2 linked regions of the Larkinella insperata genome follow. The protein of the gene in region 2 interacts with the protein of the main gene of each other region in a pairwise test. Links are inferred from orthologs where the notes say so. Each region holds a gene or a part of one and is shown on either strand. Other genes may lie near its edges. The genes, in order: rlmN and ftsZ.

The links.
Region 1: the proteins of ftsZ (region 2) and rlmN interact in binary tests that used the Escherichia coli proteins (3 or more experiments, as listed by UniProt). The link is inferred for Larkinella insperata from one-to-one orthologs.

The regions. Positions count from the first base shown.
Region 1 is NZ_CP110973.1:2,215,062-2,218,370, reverse strand. Bases 4-2,987 are described here. They hold rlmN (dual-specificity RNA methyltransferase RlmN), read right to left. Parts: upstream 2,032-2,987; coding sequence 976-2,031; downstream 4-975. Other genes in these bases: OQ371_RS09060 (GatB/YqeY domain-containing protein), read right to left, coding at 2,756-2,987; OQ371_RS09065 (CvpA family protein), read right to left, coding at 2,028-2,615; OQ371_RS09075 (inorganic phosphate transporter), read right to left, coding at 4-785. Outside these bases: more of OQ371_RS09075, read right to left, coding at 1-3; more of OQ371_RS09060, read right to left, coding at 2,988-3,208.
Region 2 is NZ_CP110973.1:1,756,565-1,759,792, forward strand. Bases 222-3,124 are described here. They hold ftsZ (cell division protein FtsZ), read right to left. Parts: upstream 2,437-3,124; coding sequence 1,006-2,436; downstream 222-1,005. Other genes in these bases: OQ371_RS07110 (DNA alkylation repair protein), read right to left, coding at 222-290; OQ371_RS07115 (NADPH-dependent FMN reductase), read left to right, coding at 368-928; ftsA (cell division protein FtsA), read right to left, coding at 2,521-3,124. Also shown: more of OQ371_RS07110, read right to left, coding at 1-221; more of ftsA, read right to left, coding at 3,125-3,228. UniProt on the Escherichia coli protein: Essential cell division protein that forms a contractile ring structure (Z ring) at the future cell division site. The regulation of the ring assembly controls the timing and the location of cell division.

The sequences.
Region 1 (3,309 bases), 460 kb from region 2 along the record:
GTATCAATTTTATTGATGATCTGGGAAATCTGCACCAGGTTTCCACGCATGGTGGTGGGCTCGATGTTATTGTTTAGAGCAAAATAAGCCGGTGTAATTCCGATCAGGATCAGCATGATCAGCCCCACCCCTTTCTGCCCGTCGTTGGAGCCGTGAAAAAAACTAACGCCCGTACAAGTCACAATTAGAATCGAGCGAATCCAGGTCGGCGGGGGAGCGTTTTTCTTGGGTTCTTTAAACAGGTCTTTGTTGCCCACCAACCGGCGCAGCAAAAACATCAGGATGATGGCAAGACTGAAACCAATCAACGGCGACAGCAACAGGGCCCTCCCGATTTTTTCGGCTTCTTCCCAGTTGACGCCCCCCCGTTCGCCGGTCGTGCCCATAGTCGAGAAGGCCAGGCCCACCCCCAGGATGGAACCGATCAGGGTATGCGAACTGGAACTGGGCAAACCAAAATACCACGTACCCAGGTTCCAGATGATAGCGCTAAACAGCAGGGCCAGCACCATCGCTATGCTGTGATAAACGTTCTGATCGACCAGCAATTCGACCGGCAGCAGGTTGACAATTCCCATGGCAACGCCGATACCACCCATCAAAACCCCAACAAAGTTGCAGATCCCCGACCACACCACGGCGATGTTGGGTTTCAGGGAGTTTGTATAAATAACCGTAGCGACGGCATTGGCCGTATCGTGGAATCCATTTACAAATTCAAACGCGCAGGCAGCAAAGAGACAAAGAGCGAGGAGGATGAAAATATCCGTTTCTAATCCGAACATGCAGATACAAGTCTGTAGTACTGAGCCTTGTGAAAACTCAATCAATTATTCCTCAAAAGTACAGTAAACTTCCGAGGGCAATGTTAACTAAATGTTAAGCAATAACCGGACCGGTTGTTAAAATCTTCCGGTTTTGTACTTAGTCCTGAATACTTTGTAACCTGCACAGTTCAAAAAGGCGCAGAAAAAATTACTGTTTCCCTGCCAGTTGTCCGCAGGCTGCGTCAATATCTTTTCCCCGGCTCCGGCGGATGTTGACCACCACGCCCCGGTCTTCCAGAAAACCGGCGAACTGGTCGAGTTTCTGGGAGTCGGTATTCCGGAAATCGGCCTCGGCAATCGGGTTGTACTCGATAATGTTTACCTTGGCGGGCACCTTTTTGGTAAACTGCCAAAGCTCTTTGGCGTCCTGCAGGGTGTCGTTAAAGTTATTAAAAACGATGTACTCAAACGTGACCCGCGTACCGGTTTTCTTGTAGAAGTAGTTCAGGGCTTCGGCCAGCGCAGGCAGCGAGTTGCTCTCGTTGATCGGCATGATCTGGTTCCGCTTGTCGTCATTGGCGGCATGGAGCGACAGCGCCAGGTTGAATTTCACTTGATCATCACCCAATTTTTTGATCATTTTGGCGATTCCGGCCGTCGAAACCGTAATCCGTTTGGCCGACATGCCCAGCCCGTTGGGCGACGTAATCCGCTCGACCGAGTCCAGCATGTTGGTGTAATTCAGCAGCGGCTCACCCATCCCCATGTACACGATGTTGGTCAGGCCGGTGCCGTAGGTATCTTTGGCTTGCTGGTCAATGGCCACCACCTGATCGACCATTTCACTGGCTTCCAGGTTGCGTTTCCGATCCATGTAACCCGTTGCGCAAAATTTGCAGGTCAGCGAGCAGCCCACCTGCGACGAAATACAGGCCGTCATCCGGTTGTCCTCGTCTTTCCGCAGGGCCGGAATCAGAACACCCTCAACCAGATTGCCGTCGTAGAGCCGGAACGAGGATTTGATGGTACCGTCGGCGCTTTGCTGCTGTTTGGCTACCGACAGCGTACGCACTTCAAAATGCTCCGCCAGCAACTGCCGGGTTTTCAGCGAAAGGTTCGTCATGTCGTCGAACGTCCGCGCCGATCGTTTCCAGAGCCATTCCTGAATTTGTTTCGAGCGAAAGCCTTGTTCGCCGTGGCCGGTCAGCCAGGTTTTCAGTTGGTCTTCGTTTAGTTTTCGTATGTCCTGCTTTGTCGTTGTCATCCTTTTTTGTCTGCACGTTCCGCTTTCAAGTCGTCCGGCTTGGTATCGGACCAGCTTCGCGAAAATTCTTCTTTCTGTTTACGAATCCAGTTCGTTCCCACCGGAATCCAGCCGGACGTTGCGTCCATGACTTTCGGCGCGATGGGTTTGACCATGGGATAGAGGTACGTTTCCTGCGTGTGTTTGATCGGCATACGTATCCCCATCCAGGTTAACAACCAGAGCATTACACTAATTCCGAAAACCCAGGTAAAAATTCCGACGGCGGCTCCGGCCAGACTATCGAACGTACCCAGCAACGTATATCGCATCGAATTCCGGAGGGAAAACCCCATGCGGTTGATCAGAAAAATCGTCGGAAAAAAGATAACCGAAAACCCCATCCACGGCAACAGCCGCCGGGCCACTTCCATGCTGATGTACGGCGCCAGCAGATCAATGCCGAACCCCAGAAATTTAAAGCCGACGATCATCGCCACGACAAAGGCCACAATGGCGACAACTTCCACCAGCAATCCCTTGCGGTAACCATTGTACGCACCGTAGCCCAGCGTAATGAGGATGATGATGTCGAGGATTTTCAAGGTTGGGAAAAAATGGTTTTGAATGGTTATATGGAAAAAAATACGTGGATGGTGTACAGTTGAGGCATCATGCCGCTAAGTACTGGAAAATAATCTTTCAACAATCTGACCATTTTAACCATCCAAAACCATTAATCCCCTTAAGATAGTAAACTTTTTACCGTGGCCGAAATGGCTTTCCCGTCGGCCTGCCCCGCCAGTTCTTTGGTGGCAACGCCCATCACTTTGCCCAAATCCGACGATCCGGATGCGCCTACCCGGGCGATGATCTCCTGCAAACGGCTTTTCAGTTCCTCTTCCGAAAGCTGCTGCGGCAGGTATTTCTCAATGACGGCAATTTCCGCCAGCTCGGCCTGCAGAAGGTCCTCGCGGCTCTGCGTGCGGTAGATATCAGCCGAATCCTTCCGTTGCTTAACGGCTTTGGTTAGGAGTTTAATTTCATCTTCAGGCTTCAGGTCGCCCCCGGCCGAACCATCTTTGGTTTCTTCCAGCAAAATCAGCGACTTGATGGCCCGCAACGCCCGCAGCCGATCCTGATCCTTGGCCTTCATTGCTTCTTTGATATCCGTATCAATCTGTTGTTTCAGCGACATACTTTTGAGTGATGAATTAAGCGTTATGAGTGAAGAGTTTATCAACTCCGGAACCATTGAAAGTTGGGCAAAGTTACAAAAACGAGGACGGCTTGTTACAA
Region 2 (3,228 bases):
AAAATAAGTTTGCGGTTTGCCTCCCCGGAGCGCCGGGCCTGGTTGGTCCAGATAATCAAGCCCGTCAGACGGCACTCATGAAACGGGTCGCGGACGAGCTTTTCGGTTTCGTCGAGCGGCAGCAGCCGGTATTTTTGAGCAACAACGCGCTGGGGCGGCACGGAAATACCCAGAAATTGATCCCCTTCACCGTATTGCCCCGGCCCCGTTTTGAAAAACCGTTTAAAAAAGCTGGCTTTTTCGGGATTGCCCAGCGCCAGTAACTCAGCTTTAACGTCTTCGTAAGTCATCGCAGTACTCGAACTAAAACTAGAATGGGTTGTTATTGGAGCAACCGAACCACCTCGGATGAACGAACTTTAAGCGGATGAATACAAACCCTACCGAACCGATAAGCGAAAGTCCCATCATCATCATTGTCGGCACAAACCGCAAAAATTCCATGTCGCGCCACATCGCCGATTATTACCACGGAATTTTCGAACAACTGGGCGTCTCGAGTCAAGTTCTCGATCTGAGCGGCCTTCCCCCCGATTTTGTGACGACGGCTTTGTACGAAAATACGGGAAAAAATCCTGAATTCAACCGGTACAAAGAGGTAGTGGAGCGGGCCAAAAAGATGGTGTTTATCGTTCCGGAATACAACAACTCCTACCCGGGCGTGCTGAAGGCGTTTATCGACGGCATGAGCTATCCCAGCGGTTTGGCCAACAAAAAACTCGCGCTGGTGGGCCTGTCGGCCAATCATCAGGGGGGGGCTCTGGCACTCAGTCATCTAAGCGATATTTTCAGTTACCTGGGTTCAAATGCCCTGGCGTTGCGCGTGAAGCTGGCCAATATCCGAAACCACTGGAAGGAAGGTGCCCTGGAGGGCGACTTGTACAACATGCTGTTGCGGCAGCAGGCCCAGCAGTTGATCGACTTTTGAGCCCACTCCCAATTATTAACGAAAAAGCAGCGCTGAACCAGTGCTGCTTTTTCGTTAAAGCGATTATATCTCTCTTTTTAGTCATTCAACCGACTTCGGATAAAGTCTTTTTCGTTCAGAAGCGGCAGTTCATACAAGGTCACTTTCTGGCGGGCAAAGGCCGGGGTTTCCAATTCCCGTTCCCGATCCGAATAGCGAACCTGCACGAAGCTTTCGACCATTTTCTGAATTTGCAGCAGATCATCCTCCCGCTTTTCCTCCACCAGAAAGCCCTCATCCAGGTTTGGATAATCACCCCGCGTTGGCGTTTCGTCATAAACCGGAACGGGTACGGGCGCAGGTGCGTGCATATCCCCGGAAGTTGGCGTAAGCGGATTTTCAACCTCGTCTACCGTCTGCATTTCCGGCTTTACGTCTTCCTCCACCAGCGGCAACTCATCCAGCACTTCCTCATGCTCCTTCAGGGGCATACGCTGTGACCAGTCTTTGGGCGGAAAATCCGGCCGTTCCGACGGCAGATCGAAGCCTGCCGCAATAACCGTTACGCGAAGGTTCTTGCCCAGCTTTTCGTCCTTGATGGTTCCGTATTTGAACAGGTGCGCCTGCTTGTCTTTCCCGATTTTCTCTTTAATGTACCCCGTAATAACCTGCAATTCTCGCATGGTCGTGCGCGCATCCGGCCCCGAAGCCATCGTAAGCAGAATCCGTTTGGCACCCCGAATGTCGCGGTCGTTGAGCAGCGGTGAATTGAGCGCATCCTGAATGGCCGTCAAAGCCCGGTTTTCGCCCACCGCGTCGGCGGAACCCATCACGGCCTGACCGGCGCCTTCCAGCACCCGCTTCACGTCCATAAAATCGACGTTGATTTCGCCCTGCACGGTAATGATTTCGGCAATACTTTTAACGGCATTCGCCAGTACATCATCGGCTTTGGCAAACGCCTGATCCATCGGGAAATCTTCGAAGATTTCCGCCAGTTTATCGTTCAGGATCACCAGTACGGTGTCGCAGTATTCTTTCAACTCATCGATACCGCGCATGGCCTGGTCCAGCTTCTCGATACCTTCGAAATCGAACGGAGCCGTTACGACGGCAATCGTCAGCAAGCCCATTTCCCGGGCAATCTGCGCGATAACCGGAGCCGCACCCGTACCGGTTCCCCCACCCATACCAGCCGTAATGAACACCATTTTGGTGGGTTCATTGAGTACTTTCCGGATGTCTTCGGCATTTTCCAGAGCCGCCTGACGACCCACTTCCGGGTTGGTTCCGGCACCCAGACCAGACGTTAGCAGCGCCCCGAGTTGAATTTTCGTTTTAACGGGGCTATTGGTCAGCGCCTGGCGGTCGGTATTGCAAACAATAAAATCGACATCATTAACGCCCATCCGGAACATGTGATTGACGGCATTGCTACCGCCCCCACCGACGCCGATTACTTTAATAATTGGTTCCTCTTCCTCGTCGGCGAATTCGAACCTTATGCCGTACTCCAATGCCTCTGGCATACCTGTTAATTTTTGGTGCGCTAATGAATATCTATTGGGTAACTTCCGGGCCTGCCAGGAAGTTTACCGCCCAAAGGTACGTACTTATTGATTGTACCGGTCGTCGGGTCCGAGATCTTTGCTAATATCGTCGGTCAGGACCTTGCGGAACCAATCCAGGATACCACCTCCTTTTTCTTTTTTCTTTTCGGGTTCTTTGGTGCTTTTCCCGGCTCCCTGCCCCAGGTTGCCGTGCCCGTTGCTGGGATGGCTGACCGCCGGTTGCAGGACCGAAGTATGCAGCGGAATCCGGTCGTCGAGCCGCTTGAAACCGGCCCAAACCAGGCCAACCGCCGTAGCAAAAGCCGGGTCGCTCACCAGGTCGGCCTTGACGTTGTGTTCGAGCTGATCCGGAAATCCGATCCGGACGTCCAGGCTTGTAACACGCTCGAAAATCCGCTCAATACCCGAAATAGCGGCTGTCCCCCCCGTCAGCACAACCCCGGCGACCAGTTTATCGCGGTAGCCGGACCGAATGATTTCGGCCTGTACCATGGCCGCAATCTCTTTCAGACGGGCTTCGATCACCAGCGCAACGTTTTTCAGGAGAATATCCTTGGGCGGGCGGCCGCTCAGATTCGGTACGGCAACCACCTCGTTCAACCGGAAATCACTCGGATCGGCGCTCCCGAACTTGGTTTTCAGGAGTTCGGCCTGCGTCGGCAAAACCCGGCAACCGATCTCCAGATCCGATGTCAGGCTGTTGCCGGCGTACGGAATGACGGCAACGTGCCGCAGAACATTTTTGTGGTA